DNA from 2 places in the Lysinibacillus sp. 10T31 genome. Region 2 is predicted to be linked to the other one. Evidence: riboswitches for the same ligand, from Rfam matches in the RefSeq annotation. Region 2 holds a riboswitch; the other holds the start of a gene.
What was found. Region 2 has a riboswitch for FMN ahead of ribE (riboflavin synthase). Riboswitches for the same ligand answer to the same signal wherever they lie in the genome.
Positions count from the first base shown of each region.

Region 1: another riboswitch for FMN. It lies ahead of AC1DCY_RS19985 (ECF transporter S component); the one in region 2 lies ahead of ribE (riboflavin synthase).

Region 1 is NZ_JBFTHS010000040.1:19,529-27,720, reverse strand. It holds gene ccsB (c-type cytochrome biogenesis protein CcsB) at 1-5, shown strand, start outside; gene AC1DCY_RS20005 (response regulator transcription factor) at 387-1,103, shown strand; gene AC1DCY_RS20000 (ATP-binding protein) at 1,096-2,871, shown strand; gene sigX (RNA polymerase sigma factor SigX) at 3,356-3,889, shown strand; gene AC1DCY_RS19990 (RNA polymerase subunit sigma) at 3,886-5,190, shown strand; FMN riboswitch at 5,494-5,693, shown strand; gene AC1DCY_RS19985 (ECF transporter S component) at 5,915-6,502, shown strand; gene AC1DCY_RS19980 (sodium-dependent transporter) at 6,863-8,192, shown strand, end outside.
Region 2 is NZ_JBFTHS010000019.1:83,832-92,023, reverse strand. It holds gene AC1DCY_RS12880 (HAD-IA family hydrolase) at 6-623, opposite strand; gene AC1DCY_RS12875 (YibE/F family protein) at 938-1,714, opposite strand; gene AC1DCY_RS12870 (YibE/F family protein) at 1,714-2,838, opposite strand; FMN riboswitch at 3,293-3,418, shown strand; FMN riboswitch at 3,544-3,669, shown strand; gene ribE (riboflavin synthase) at 3,812-4,450, shown strand; gene ribB (3,4-dihydroxy-2-butanone-4-phosphate synthase) at 4,472-5,110, shown strand; gene ribH (6,7-dimethyl-8-ribityllumazine synthase) at 5,128-5,595, shown strand; gene AC1DCY_RS12850 (spore germination protein) at 5,767-7,215, shown strand; gene AC1DCY_RS12845 (sensor histidine kinase) at 7,960-8,192, shown strand, end outside.

The DNA of each region.
Region 1 (8,192 bases), on a different contig from region 2:
CTTAAACTGAATAACTTCTTTCAACAAATGTCTTTTGTAGCGAAAGCAATGCGTCAGCTACAGAAGTCTCTCGCCTTTATAGGTGGTGAGCTGAATGGGAATTTAAGTTACTTTTCAGTGGATGTCCAAACACCTGCTGAAAGAAGTTAAAGCCTCCGGCGATGTCACGGAATCGGAAAGGAGTTCTTTATGCAAGCATAAAGCCGATTCCGGACTCAATTATGCCGAGGCATAATTGATTTTGAGCACATATGAGATTTTTACGTCGCTAGTATTAGAAAGAAGAGCCTTCTTGCTGTGGCAAGAAGGCTTTCTTTCCTTTTCAATATGTGCTGTACCATGTACAATAGAAGGTAGAGAAAGATTAGAAGAGAGGGATCGTGAAAGTGTCAGAAAATATTTCAGTATTAGTAGTAGATGACGAGGATCGTATTCGACGCTTACTAAAAATGTATTTAGAGCGAGAAGGATACCTTGTTGACGAGGCAGAAAATGGTGAACAAGCGATCGAAAAATCTTTGGAAAAAGAGTATCACTGTATTTTATTAGATATTATGATGCCTGAAAAAGACGGGCTTGAAGTTTGTGCGGAAATCCGCGAACGAGCAGCAACACCAATTATTTTATTAACTGCAAAAGGCGAGGAAGCGAATCGTGTACAAGGATTTGAGCTTGGAGCAGATGATTATATTGTAAAACCATTTAGTCCTCGTGAGGTTGTGTTACGTGTGAAGGCTATATTACGTCGTTCACAAGCATTCTCACCTTCGACAAATGCTTCTTCTTCAAAAGATTTAGTTGTGTTCCAACATTTAATGATCGATCACGATGCGCACCGTGTAACAGCAGAGGGTATTGAAGTAAATTTAACGCCTAAAGAGTATGAATTACTTTATTTCCTAGCTAAATCACCAGACAAAGTATTTGACCGTGAACAATTACTAAAAGAAGTTTGGCATTATGATTTCTTTGGTGACTTGCGTACAGTTGACACACATGTAAAACGTTTACGTGAAAAGCTCAACCGAGTATCTGAAAACGCTGCAAAAATGATTGTTACTGTATGGGGCGTTGGTTACAAATTTGAGGTTGTCAATGAATAGAATATGGAATAGTGTTGTCGGGAAGCTATGGGTAACCATATTGCTTCTCGTTTCATTTGTATTGTTTGTTTTCACGGTTTTAATGCTGGAGTTTCTTCAAAATTACCATATGCAACAAGCAGAAAGCTCCTTGCGTCAAACTGCAGCAACAGTTGCAAGTATAATAGATGATAATGAAACAGCAGAGTCGACTTCGGAATTATTAAAAGATATTTTACCTGAAAGTACAAATGCACTTATTGCTATTAACCATGACAGAGTTTCTTTCGCTATGCAGGAAGGTGTCAATAAAAAAGAAATCCAGGATATGATTTTAGCCAATAAATCGTTCCAAGAAGTTTTTCAATCAGATAAACCAATTATTAAGGAAATGATGATGCCATCTTCCACAGACGAAGAAAAATTGGAATCGTATGTTGTGCTTGGTTTCCCACTAAATGTGGAAAATACTGTGCACGGGGCTGTCTTTATTTATCAAAGTCCGGATGCGCTGCATAAAACATCGAAAGAGACGACGAAAGTTGTCTTTTTATCTGCATTCATTGCCTTTGTGCTGACGACATTTTTTGCGTTTTTCCTTTCATCACGTATTACGTCACCATTACGTAAAATGCGTGAGTTAGCGTTTGAAATTTCTAAAGGGAATTTTGAAGCGAAGATGCCGACTACTCAAAATGATGAAATTGGCCAGCTTGCAGTTGCCTTTAATCAAATGGGCCGTCAATTGAAACACAATCTAGAAGTGATCAATCAAGAAAATGAACAGCTTTCAAATATTTTAACATCGATGACAGACGCAGTTATTACGTTTAATCGTGATCGTACAATATTATTAAGTAATCCTCCAGCGGACCGTTTAATGCAAAAGTGGTTTGTTAATAAGGGTTCACAAAGTGCAAAACCGATTCCGCCAGAGCTGTATCATATGCTCGATCATGTACTGATGTTTGAGGATAAGCTTGAAGAAGAAATTGAGATGGATGGAAGTTACTATACGTTTACGATTAGCCCTCTTTATAGTGAGGAATCGATACGTGGAGCGGTTGCGGTTATTCGTGATATGACTGAGCAGCATCGCTTAGAAAAACTGCGTTCAGACTTTATTGCTAATGTGTCTCATGAGCTACGGACGCCGATTTCGATGCTTCAAGGCTATTCAGAGGCTCTAATGGATGATGATTTTATACAGGATCAAGAAGAACGCAATGAGATTACAAAAATTATTTATGATGAATCGAAGCGTATGGGTCGTCTTGTAACAGATTTATTAGACCTTGCGCGTATGGAATCAGGGCATATGACGCTTTACAAGGATGAGCTCCCAATTAATTCAACATTTGAACGTATTACTCAAAAATTTGCACAGGTGGCAAAAGAGAAACATGTTCGTCTAATATTTGACAGTGAATTTAAAGACGAAGCTACGATTAGTATAGATGAGGATCGAATTGAACAAGTATTAACGAATTTAGTAGATAATGCTCTCCGTCATACTGATGAAGGATCAGTAACAGTGAAGGTTGAGCAGGAGCCAACCTTTGCCAAGATATCTGTCCAGGATACAGGGCATGGTATTCCCCAAGAGGACTTACCATATGTCTTTGAACGTTTCTATAAAGCAGATAAGGCACGTACGCGTTCTAAAGGCGGAACTGGCCTAGGTTTAGCTATTGCTAGAAATATTGTCAAGGCACATTCAGGCAATATTATGGTAGATAGTGTGCTGAAAGAGGGGACTACTTTCACGTTTTATTTACCTTTTGATTAATATTATTAACTTCTTTCGGCAATGTGTCTTTTGTACCGAAAGCGTAGCGACAGGTACAGAAGTCTCCCACCTCTGTAGATGGTGAGATGAATGCGGGTTTCAGTTACTATTCGACGAGTGTCCAAACATCTACTGAAATAGAGGAACTCAGTCTAAGAACGCCACGTCCTGTGGCAACGACTGAGTGACCAACATCACGTTGGCCTAAAGCCTCCGGCGGATGTCGCGGAAATCGGGAAGGGGTGCTTAGGGGATGTTAGCCTAAAACCATCGCATCCATGCGATAACGGCTAACTGACCTGCATCGGTGCTGCTGACGCTACGTTAGCACTACGCTTTCGCGCAAAAACCATCTGCAGGCCTAAGCACAAAGCCGATTCCGGACGCAATTATGCCAAGGCATAATTGATAGAGTGGTATAAATTGGATGTAACTTCTGTAAACATTTAGACGACAAATATAAATAGAACGGGGGTGGAGTGCTTTGAATGACTCCGTGTTCCATCGATTATACGATGCATATCATCAAGACGTGTTCCAGTTTCTTATTTATTTAGTAAAAAACCGTACACTTGCTGAGGATTTAGCGCATGAGGTTTATGTTCGCGTATTGCGCTCATATGATCAGTTTGCAGGAAAGAGCACCGAAAAGACTTGGCTTTTTGCTATTGCTAAAAATGTCGCTATTGATCATTTTAGAAAGCAAGCTGTACGCCAAAAACATTCACTTGAATTTTTTGATTGGGAAACGGAACAGCTACATTCAACCACACCATCACCGGAAGAAGTGCTGCAGGCCAGTGATGAATTTATGCAGGTGCAATCAGCACTTGAACACTGTACAGGTGACCAAAAAATGGTTATTATTATGCGCTACTTTCAAGATTTATCGATTGCAGAAACAGCGCAAATACTAGATTGGACAGAAGCGAAGGTAAAAACCACTCAGCATCGTGCCATTAAATTTTTAAGGCAACAGCTACAACAGGTTAGAGAACAGGAGGCGAAACGGCAATGACACATAACCAATTTGATGATGACCAACTGGAAAATGTATTGAATAATGCCCCTAAGCTTTCTGACCGCCGTTCGAAAGAAGAAATATTAAATCGATTATTGGCAGATGCTCGCTTGCAGGATAATGTCCATCTTCAAGAAGCTATACAACAACCAATAGATGATGAAATAACATCGCAAGAGCAACAACACAGTATTTATACGCAACAAGAAAGTTCCGAGACAGCGACAACAAAAAAGAAAGTTCGTAAATGGCCGATCTTTATGAGTGTTGCAGCTATTTTTGCCTTAACAGTACTTACAGGTTCCATGTTCATAAATAATAATAATACAAAAATGGACCAGGCTAATGCTCCTGAACCCTCTCAATATTCAACATCGCAGGATAGTCGTGCGGCGAAAAGCTCTGTCAACCATGATAAGATTATGGAATCCAACATAGTAGCAGAACATTCACGGATCATGTCTCTACGATCATCTGTTTATGAGGAAGATTTAACAGATGCAGTAGTGTTCCATATTGGTTTGGCAAATCGTGATAAGAAAAGTGTACCGATGACGTATATCATTCCAAATGAACGAGTTGCTACTGATTTTGCGAATAAAAAGCCTACAACATTACAAATGTATGAAAAGTATGCGCCACAAATTGATGAGAAACCAAATGGTCTTACTAACTATCATCCATATAAAGGAGAATTGAAGGAGAAGGGCGATAAACTAGTTCATGTATTGCCGGAGAAAAATGTTTATGATGTTGCTTCAGCAAATACTAATGAATATTTAGATACTTTACAGGATACATTCTCAGATTCAGAGTATAAAGATGTTGAGTTTGAAAATCCTGATGGTACAGCCTACGAGTTTTCTAAGGAAGAAGAGCCAAGTAAGCACATGTCATTAACAAGCTCAAATCATTTTAATTATTATTTATATAAAGATGAAAGTGGAGCTGAATATTTATCACCCGATTCTCGCAAAACTTTTTCCACTGTAACAGAGGCACTTACCGCTATGCGAAATAAAAATGATGATGTATACGTTTCAGTTGTACCGGAAAATGTAACATACACAGTGAAAGAGGTAGCAGAAGGCGTTATAGTAACATTTGATGAGCCGCTTGATTTAACGACAATGGACGCGGTCCGTGCTACTCAATTAATTGAAGCTATGATGTTAACTGCAGCAAGCTTTGATCAACAAATACGTATAGATAATGTTGTACAAGAGAACTGGGAGGGATTTGATTTAAAAAATTTCTTGCCCAAGCCTGTAGGAGCTAATAAACGATTTATGCCATAAATAGCATAACAACAAATAGACGAACAGAAAGTAAATAAATTTTTTGGAGCATTCTCGCCGCTATATGTGCGTGAATGCTTTTGTCATTTTATGACTCCAATAGCAAAAAAGCTACGTTAGCGATAAATTGCCAATTGGTGAAGACTAATAATCAATAAGCATGCAGAAAATCCCTACATTTTATAAGGCGCTATTAGCCGAGTATTTATAAAGCATACAAGTTTGATCGGAATTTTTTGAGCAAAGCTATTTACTTTTCTCTAATAATTCATTATAGTAAGGCTATGAAACAAAAAAATATTGATTCATCTTCGGGGCAGGGTGAAAATCCCGACCGGCGGTAATAGAGTTGTAAATCGCTAATATTTCCTTTAAGACATATTAGCTCGCTTGATTTACTAAATGCTCTTCAGCCCGCGACCTGTGCAAATAATTTTTTTTGCATGGCTGACTTGGTGCAATTCCAAGGCCGACAGTTAAAGTCTGGATGGGAGAAGATGGAGGTACGATCGTCATTCATTGTTATGAATTTAGCTATGAACGAGCGTTTATTCGATGTGGCTTCACACAACGTATGCTCTAAAATAGTTAATTAATGGCGTTCTTTAATCATGCCTATTCTCCCTTATGCTCTTTTGCATAAGGGTTTTTTCATGATAATTATTGATTAGGTCGTAACCTTTCTTCTTGCGAGATTGAATCAGCAAAGAGGAGAGAGTTTTCTATGAAGAAAAATGTTAAACTTCAATCGTATATTACGATTGGCATGCTGAGCAGTATTTCGTTTTTATTAATGCTTTTTAATTTCCCAATTCCACCATTTCCAGCATTTTTGGAAGTAGACTTCAGTGATATGCCAGCATTACTAGCAGCGATCACAATGGGACCTGTAGCTGGTATTTTAGTAGAATTCTTTAAGAATGTGTTGGACTGGGTTTTCTCAGGCACGCCAACAGGAGTACCGGTAGGACATATCGCGAACTTTGCAACAGGTATTTTATTTATTCTACCAGTGAGCTTTGTTTTTAATCGCTCCAAAACAGTTAAAGGCCTTATCGGAGGTTTAGCTGCTGGAACAATCATAATGGCAGTTGGAATGAGCATTCTTAACTATGCAGTATTTTTACCTATGTACACTTACTTTTTAGGTATGGAGCCTGTTGTAGGTGATTCACTATATAAAATGATCGTAGCTGGTATTTTGCCATTTAACATTGTGAAAGGTATTTTAATTACTATCATCATGGCATTACTATTCACAACAATGCGTAAATGGATTAATCATCAGCGTTCTATGTATTTAACAAAATAATTAGGATGAGACCTCGAGCTGTTAAGCGCTCGAGGTTTTTTACTTCTTTCAGCATTAGTCTTTTGTAACGAAAGTGAAACGGCAGTTACAATTATTTTGGTATAGAAAACGAAGCGTCAGCTACAGAAGTCTTTCACCTCTATAGATGGTGAGATAAACGCGGTTTTAAGTCATTTCGGCGGGTGTTCAAACATCTGTACCTGTCGCTACGCTTTCGGTACAAAAGACATCCGCTGAATTAGAGGAACTCAGTCTAAGAGAGAAGTGTTGGATATTATTGCCCGAAAGTAACATCTAGTAAAGCATAATATTTTCATGTAGAATAAGGAAGAGTTTAGGCAGTTAGAGGAGTTTGAAGAGATGAGCGAAAAAAAGAGTCAGTGGTCTAGTAAACTAGGCTTTATTTTAGCATCGGCAGGAGCTGCAATCGGACTAGGGGCAATTTGGAAGCTTCCTTATGTTACTGGACAAAGTGGTGGGGGAGCGTTTTTCCTTATTTTTGTTCTATTTACATTGCTGATTGGTTTACCGATGTTATTATCGGAATATATTTTAGGTCGTGGTACACAGTCTGAAGCTGTGACTGCATATAAAAAAATTGCACCAACGAAAACAGGATGGGCCTGGGTTGGTCGTTTAGGTGTGCTTGGCTGTTTTTTATTATTAACTTTTTACAGTGTTGTAGGAGGTTGGATTTTTATATATAGTGGCCTTGGTGTAACTGGGGCAGTTATTGATCCTGCTAATGATCCTAGTGAACTATTTGGAAAGATTGTAGGAACACCTTGGATTACATTACTCGGTTTAGGATTGTTTACACTAGTAAATGTTCTAGTCATTTCACTTGGAGTACAAAATGGCATAGAGAAAGCCAGTAAGTGGATGATGCCTTTATTATTCATTATGTTTATTGTGCTTGTTGTACGGGCTTTAACATTAGATGGGGCAATGGAGGGGGTTAAGTTCTTCTTGTGGCCTGACTTTTCCAATATAACTGGAAAAGCTATATTAGAAGCGTTAGGGCAGTCCTTCTTTGGTTTAGCAGTAGGATTTTCTTGTCTTGTGACGTACAGTTCCTATTTAAAGAAAGATGTGAGCTTACCTAATTCTGCAGGCTCCGTTGTTCTTCTCACTGTGCTTGTATCGTTTTTAGCAGGATTAGCAATTTTCCCTGTTGTATTTGCCTTTGATTTAGAACCAGCATCTGGACCTGGCTTACTATTTATGGTTCTGCCAACAGCATTTAGTCAAATGCCATTTGGTGAAATATTCTTAGCGATGTTTTTATTATTATTTTTATTCGCAACACTAACTTCTTCCTTCAGTCTATATGAGATTATCGTAGCGGCATTTATGGAGAAGGGGCGTATGTCTCGTTCTGCTTTGACGATGCTACTAGGTGTAGTAGTTTTTATTGCGGCGATTCCTGCAGCGCTTTCATCAAGTACATTAGCGGACGTATCAATCTTTGGAAAAACAATTTTTGATGCAACTGACTTTTTAGTTTCTAATTTAATGCTGCCGTTGGGTAACTTATTGATTGCTATCTTTATTGCGTATGTAGTTGATAAAGAATTTGTGAAGAAGGAATTATTAATAGGAAGTCAAATGGGACAGGGGTTCTATTCGACGTATCGACTACTGATGTTAATAGTAGTACCCTTTGTGATTATCGTTGTGTTTGTCAATA
Region 2 (8,192 bases):
TTAGTTTATATGATATTTAAAATTTCTTGTGGAGTATCGACTTTGTACTCGGGTTCCTCTTGTTGTACAACTTCAATAGCGTCATATCCCCAACCAACCCAAATAATAGGCACGCCCACTTTTTTGCAGGCTACAATATCTCTTTGCTCATCACCAATGTATAAAACTTCTGAAGGTGTAATACCTGAGTCCTTTAAAAATTTTTTTATCACTTTATCCTTTCCAAAAATACGGTTTGAACAAAGAACATTTGACACACAATGAATGCTGTTCATTTTTAGAAATTCTAAAATGTTCTCCTGTGAATTGGAGGAAATAATAAGGATTTTATAACCCTTTTTATCAATTTCCATAAGGACTTCTTTAATACCATCATAAAGATGAACATCGTTTAATGACTGGCGATACAGGCGATAAAACTGTGGTAAAATCATGGGTAATTTATACATAGGGAAGTCGAATAATTTACTGCGTTCCGCTATAGACAATTTTTTCAATGATTCGATTTCCTTTAACTCTATTCCTTTAAATTTATACTTTTGCGCAATCGTATTCCAAGCTGATGCAAACACTGCTGTAGAATCTGCCAGTGTTCCATCAAAATCAAAGATAATATATTTCATAACAAACTTTCTCCTTTAATCATCTAGTTGTAAAGACGTTTTTTTTTTGAAAATGTTACTGCCTATTTTTAAAATAATGACATGATTATACAGAATATGTAACAGAGTATTATTAATAACCCCAGACGAATAAATTTTTTTACTAATGGATAAATATTTTTTTTAGTAAAGGGGCGTAAGGCATGTTCTTTGGTAAATATTGTACCGAAAAATGCGTCGAATTCAATAATGAAATCATCTAAAATTTTTATGTGGTTGAATGGACAAAAAAGTACCTGTCATCCGTTGTTTGAGCTGGGTGACAGGTACGAATACTATGAAGCATCTTGTGTTGTATCGCGTTTTTTTGTTAAATAATATGCATTTACTGAAGAAGTAATAGGAATGATAAGAGCGATTCCAATGCCTGCGCAGAATATCATTATAAGTTCAGTGGCAAATATTTTAGAATTAACAATTTCCCCAAATGAATAAGATAAATCTTTAAACCATATGAGCAAGCTTAAATATCCACCGAAGAAAGCGAAAAATAATGTATTTGTATCGGTACCTAAAATGTCCTTTCCAATGCTTAAACCCGATGTAAATAATTTTTTTCTGCTAATTAACGGGTTATGATGAAGAATCTCATGCATGGAAGTAGCAATGGAAATGGCAACATCCAAAATTGCCCCAATCGTACTCATAATAATAACGGAAGCTCCAATTTGTACAAAATCGACGCCAATATAAAGAGAAAATATGCTAATTTCTTCTGAGGATTCTTCCCCGAATCCTCGGATCATTGACTTCTCTGTTACAAAAACAATGAATAATAATAAAATTACAATCGTAATCATTGTAGAAATGAATGCAGTTACCGTTTTACTGCTCGTTTCATTAATAAAAAATAAGCTAATCCAGCTAATGACGGTACAGGCAATGAGCGTTAATATAATCGGACTATTTTTCTGACTGGTCATTAAAAAGATAGTTATAAAGAGTACTCCAAAGTTTAAAAATAAAGATAGAAAAGATCGTACTCCTTTTTTTCCACCAATAACGATCATCAATATGAATAAAATGGCAGTTAACCATACTAATACATTCATTATTTTGCCCTCTTTCGATTAATGAAAAAAATAGAAGTGTATAAACTGATCGGAATCGTTAAGACAACACCTATTCCACCTGCCAGGGCCCTAGCTAATTCTAATGAAAGGTTCATGGAAAGTGTTTGCCCTAATGGATAAGAGTTTTTCAAATATAAAATCAACATAGGGATTGAGCCACAAATATAAACAAAAAACAAAATACTTGTAATCGTTCCCATAATGTCTTTCCCGATGTCCATCCCTGAGGTTTTCAGTGCTTGGTCAGAAATATTTTGATTTTGCTCAAATAAAGCGAACATGGAAGAAGCCATTGTGATGGAGACATCCATTACAGCTCCGAGTGCTCCAATAAATAATCCAGCCATAAAAATCACTCGATAAGGTCGAGTTAAAAATTGCATTTCTTCATATCGAAGCCCATTCTCAGACGTAATCCACAAAACTAAAGCGCTAATCAATATAGAAATAAATGTTCCTATAAGTGTTGCAACTATCGCTGCATATGTTTTTTCATTCAAGCCGTTAATGAGGATTAAAGAAATGATCGTAAATAAAAGAACACATACCCCGCTTATAAATATTAAATTTATATTTGATTGTACATATAAATCTAATGCAAAGGATAATACAAGAGAATTTACAATTAAACTGATAATTGAAAATAACCCCTGTCTTTTACCAACAATCAGCAAAGCGAAAATAAAAATCCAAGCTACTATTAAGACGAACTGATCACGTTTCACATCTAAAATAGTCCCAGTTAAATCTCCATTTTTGTCTGTATTTGCTTTAATGGAAACAAATAATTTATTCCCAACATGGTACTCTTGATCGAAGGCTCCAGATGCTGAATACTCATTTGTAAAATGAATAAGCTTACCTTTTTTTTCACCATTTTTTAATACAGCTGTAATTTGCTGAGTAAATAAATGATCATCATTTTCATACATATCCGTTACAGAGTTTGATTCTTTTAATTCCGTTTTTATAACTTCCGCAATTGGACGGTCATAAAATGTTTCGTTGTGATAAACGAAAAAAACAGAAGCGATAAAGCAAATTGCGATAAAGGTATAAAATATAACTTTGTTAAAAGATTTTTTTTTCAAGATGTTTTGCAATAAAAAAACCTCCAATGAGGATAGAGAATCTAATCATATAAGTTGTGTTCATTGTTAGAGTTGACACAAACAATAACTCACAATAACACATGATTTTTTAATGTCAAGCAGAATAACAAAAGTGCCATTATTAAGTAACGTGCTAATTGAATAGAGGTTCCAAAATTATAGAATGGCAAATATGGTTTTTAGCGTACTTAGTTAGTTATAGCATAATTAAGTTGCTGTTATTCATTGTGTAAGTTTTTAATTAAATCGCTTATCCACACATGAAATGTTCTTTTTCTACCATGGTGAACCAGAAGAAGTAGCAGAAGCGGTCCTATTCTTAGCTTCAGATAAAGCAAGCTTCATGGCACTTGTGAATGTGAAATTAATTAGAGTGAAAATTATTATAAACAATTATCTGGATAATAGAATAAAATAGTGTTATCGTAAGAAATAGCTAAATAAAAATATCCTTCAGGGTAGGGTGAAATTCCCAATCGGCGGTGATGAAGTAATTCAAAGTCCGTGAGCGCAAGCTGATTTGGTGCAAATCCAAAACCGACAGTTATAGTCTGGATGGGAGAAGGGTAAAAGTGTGAGCTTTTTAAATTCGTTAGAGTTTATAAGGTCTATTTGAGTATGCTTTTATGTGAACTACTTCCCGTCGTTTAGTTGGGAAGTAGTTTTTGTTTTATTTGGCTAAAAAATTGAATAGCAGTAGTTCTTCGGGGTCGGGTGAAATTCCCAATCGGCGGTGATGAAGCAATTCAAAGTCCGTGAGCGCAAGCTGATTTGGTGCAAATCCAAAACCGACAGTGACAGTCTGGATGGGAGAAGAACGATGAGATGACAGCCTATGGTAAAAATATTATATCCATGAGGTTTATTTGTTGACGTCTTATGTATATGAACTCCCAAACCCCTTTATTTTAAGGGGTTTTTTGTTTGAACGAAAATTATTAAATGAATGAAAGTAGGTGGAAAAATGTTTACAGGAATTGTTGAGGATATTGGTACCATTAAAACCTTGCAAAACGATAGACAAAGTATGGAAATAACCGTTATTTCAAAGAAAATGGTAAAGGATGTAAAGCTCGGGGACAGTATTGCTGTTAATGGTGTTTGTTTAACAGTGATACATTTTAATGAACAGGAGCTAACAATGGATGTAATGCCTGAAACAGTGGGAGCAACAAATTTACAGCAACTCGCAGTTGGAGATCCGGTAAATTTAGAGCGCGCTATGTCAGCTAATGGGCGTTTCGGTGGTCATTTTGTATCTGGACATGTAGATGGGGTAGGGAAAATAGTACGCAACCGGCCATTAGCAAATGCAGTCTATATTGATATTGAACTATCAACGGAGTTAACGAGCTTCTGTATTCCAAAGGGGTCCATCACAATTGACGGAACGAGTCTAACACTCTTTCATGTCGAGAAAAACGGTGTCACAGTATCCCTGATACCCCACACTTACAAGGAAACAATTTTAGGTAAGAAGAAGATTGGTGATCTCGTCAATGTAGAAACCGATTTAGTTGGAAAATACATTTTGCATCAACTTAAGCATGGACAGGAACCGCCGATCATCACAAGAGACTTCTTAGCACAAAATGGGTTTTAACCAATACATTAAGAACTGGAGGTGGCGACATTGCTACATTCAATTGAAGAAGCAATAGAGGATTTAAAACAAGGGAAGATGATTATTGTAGTTGATGATGAGGACCGAGAAAACGAAGGGGACTTATTAGCACTTGCGGAATTTATGACCCCTGAAACGATTAACTTTATGGCGACCTATGGAAGAGGTCTTATTTGTACGCCGATATCACAGCAGCTTGCACAAAAATTAGCATTAGCGCCTATGGTTAGTATTAATACAGATAATCATCAAACGGCATTTACCGTTAGCATAGATCACATAGACACAACAACTGGAATTAGCGCCTTTGAACGGGCAATGACAATACAAAAAATGCTAGAGCCACAAGCGAAAGCTGCAGATTTTCGTAGACCAGGTCATGTATTCCCGTTAATAGCAAAAGACAATGGTGTATTGGAGCGTAGAGGACATACAGAAGCTACAATTGATTTGGCCAAGCTGTGTAATAGTATTCCTGTGGGCGTTATTTGCGAAATTATGGGTGACGATGGCAAAATGCTACGCTTTAATGACCTTGTTAAATATGCAGCACAACATCATCTAAAAATGATTTCAATTGAAGCATTAGCAACATATCGTTGTCAACAAATAATGGAAAAAAACAAAATGACAATATAAAAAGGAGTAAATAAAAAATGGGTAAAACATTCGAAGCACAATTAATTGGTACGGATTTAAAAATAGCAGTAATAGTAGGTCGTTTCAACGAATTTATTACAAGCAAATTATTAGACGGTGCATTAGATGGTTTGAAGCGTCATGGTGTGAATGAGGATTCTATTGATGTAGCTTGGGTTCCTGGTGCATTTGAAGTGCCATTCATCGCAAAACAGTTAGCTGAAACAAAGAAATATGATGCCATTATTGGATTAGGTACGGTAATCCGTGGCTCAACAACACATTATGATTATGTATGTAATGAATCAGCAAAAGGAATTGCAAATGTGTCACTAACTACAAATGTACCTGTTATTTTTGGCATTGTTACTACTGAAAATATTGAACAAGCGATTGAACGCGCAGGAACAAAATCAGGAAATAAAGGCTATGACGCAGCAATGTCTGCTATTGAAATGGCAAATTTAAAGAAGATGATTGGATAAATCTTTCCTAATAATAGCATGGGAATTTCAAAGGTAAATTATTCTGAAAAGCATTTTAAAATGAATATATTTCTAAAGCATGGGGAAAATATCCGTAAGTGTATTTATGATATTACTTATAAATGTACTAATTTGGAGCTGGCTCAGTAGGAGATGAGGGATATTTCTTCAATGGAACAAGAATTAAATTTGAAATCTTTGAAGTCACTATTTCAACGCTCTGCTGATGTGATATTCCAAGAGTATTTATTCCAGCAACATAAAGTACATTTGATAAAATGTGAAGCGATGGTTGATGAGAAGTTACTGCAGACCGTTATTGTGCAACGAATTCAATCATTATTCACTACCACAGAAGAGGAAATGTTAGAAGAACATATACAGAATAATTTACATGTTCCCCATCTTCAGAAAATAACAAGTAAAGAGGATGCCATCACAAGAGTTTATAAAGGATATGTTTTACTTTATTTTGAAGATATGAATTTGCTGTATTCAAGTTATATCGCTAAAAAACCGAATCGGGAGCCTAAAGAAACAACCCTTGAGTTAGTAGTTAAAGGTCCGAGAGATGATTTTATTGAGGATGTATTTATTAATATTGCTTTATTACGAAAACGATTACCTACTAATTCATTAAGTGTTGAGACTTATGAACTTGGTAAACGATCCAAAACAACTGTAGCTGTACTTTATTTTGAAGATGTCGTCAATCAAAAGATGCTTGAGCAAATAAAACTAAAGCTGCAACGAGTTGATACGGATGTTGTATTTAGTGGGGATTTATTGATGGAGAGTATTGAGCAGAGAAGTGCAAAAATCCTACCTAGACATGATTATACTGGACGCCCTGATTTTGCTGTACAAGCTTTAAGTAGAGGACGCATTATCATTATTGTTGATGGAGTATCATATGCCATCATTACCCCGGCTAATTCAATGTTACTTTTTAAATCCGGTGAGGATAATGAGTATCCGATTATTGTAAGCTCTATGGAGCGTATACTACGAATAGTAGCTATCTTAATAAGTGTACTTTTACCAGGTTTTTGGCTTGCACTAACAACCCACCATCAAGAACAATTGCCATTCATCCTATTGGCAACAGTTGTTGAATCAAGAATGGGACTCCCATTTCCAACTATTCTTGAAATTTTAATGATGCTTTTTATGTTTGAATTATTTCGAGAAGCAAATATACATCTACCCAATGTTATCAGTGGTTCAATAAGTGTTGTCGGGGGATTAATTATCGGAGATGCAGCCATTAAATCGGGTGTTACGAGCCCTGCCATGATTGTAGTTATCGCTACGTCAAGTATTGCAGCTTTTACACTCGTCAATCAATCTATCGTAACAGCAATGAGCATTCTCAGGATAATCATCATTTTAGCATCTGCCTTTTTGGGGTTATTTGGATTCTTTATTTCGGTGTTTTTCATACTTCTTTATACTGCAAACATACGAGTATTAGGAGTACCGTACTTAAATATGGGCGCAGATTTAAATTGGCAGGACATTAAAAAATCTTTAGTTCGCCTATCTCCTGCAGGTTATCGTACGCGACCTAAATTTTTAAATTTACAAGATGAGACTAAGACTTCGAGTAAGAACAAATAAATGCTTAGAATGAAGAGATCAGGCTTTTATTGGCCTGATCTTTTTGTGTCTAATTTCACTTGACCTTTTATTAACTTGAGGGGGGCATGATAAAATGTTGTTCTCCTTTTTTGTTTACTTTCTAGAGAAGGATTATTAAACTATTGTTTGCGACTAGTGCGGCGGCGTTTCGCTCAAAAAATAAAAATCATTTTAGAAAAACAATAGTTCTTTAGTGCTACTCTAACCTCAACAATGGGAAGAAAAAAGGCCAAACAATAAGTGCGGAAATGTAGGTTTGTGATAGCCAAAACTCGCTTGTGATGATAAAATGAGAACCAATATTCTTATTTAGAGGGTCGAAGAATTCTGAATCGTTTGCATTTTTCCTAATAAATTGGAACGGTGCTTTTAACGTACAAGCAAGCAGATAGCCATTGCCATTCAAACTTCTTTAAAACATCTTGCGATTTAACAACCATAAAAAAAGAAGTTTACTATAGTATAATAGGATTGTTGGAAATGAATGTTTCACTAGTAGAAAGTATGACATAATGTCATTTTCGACTAATTTTGTATTTAACTTCTTTCAGCTGAAGTCTCCCACCTATATAGATGGTGAGATGAATGCGGGTTTTAAGTTACTTTTCAGCGAGTGTCCAACATCCGCTAAAATTAGGGGGAATCAGTCTAAGAACTCCAGAGCCAAGCTCAAATTAAATTAAGGCATTATTCATGTCTATAGATGAGGAAGTGCCAGCTTGTATGAAAACACGAAAAATAAAACTAATTTTATTACTATCAACTATCTTATTAATATTGTTTACAAGTTTAAACATCTTTACATCCTACATAAAGATAAAAAAGACAGTTGAAGAATCAATAGCGAACCAAAGTCTGGAAGCGGCTAATTCTATTGCATCTTCAATGGATGTAGAGGCCTACAAACAATTTTTAGATAACCCAGAGAAAAACGATTATTATTGGCAATTAAGAAA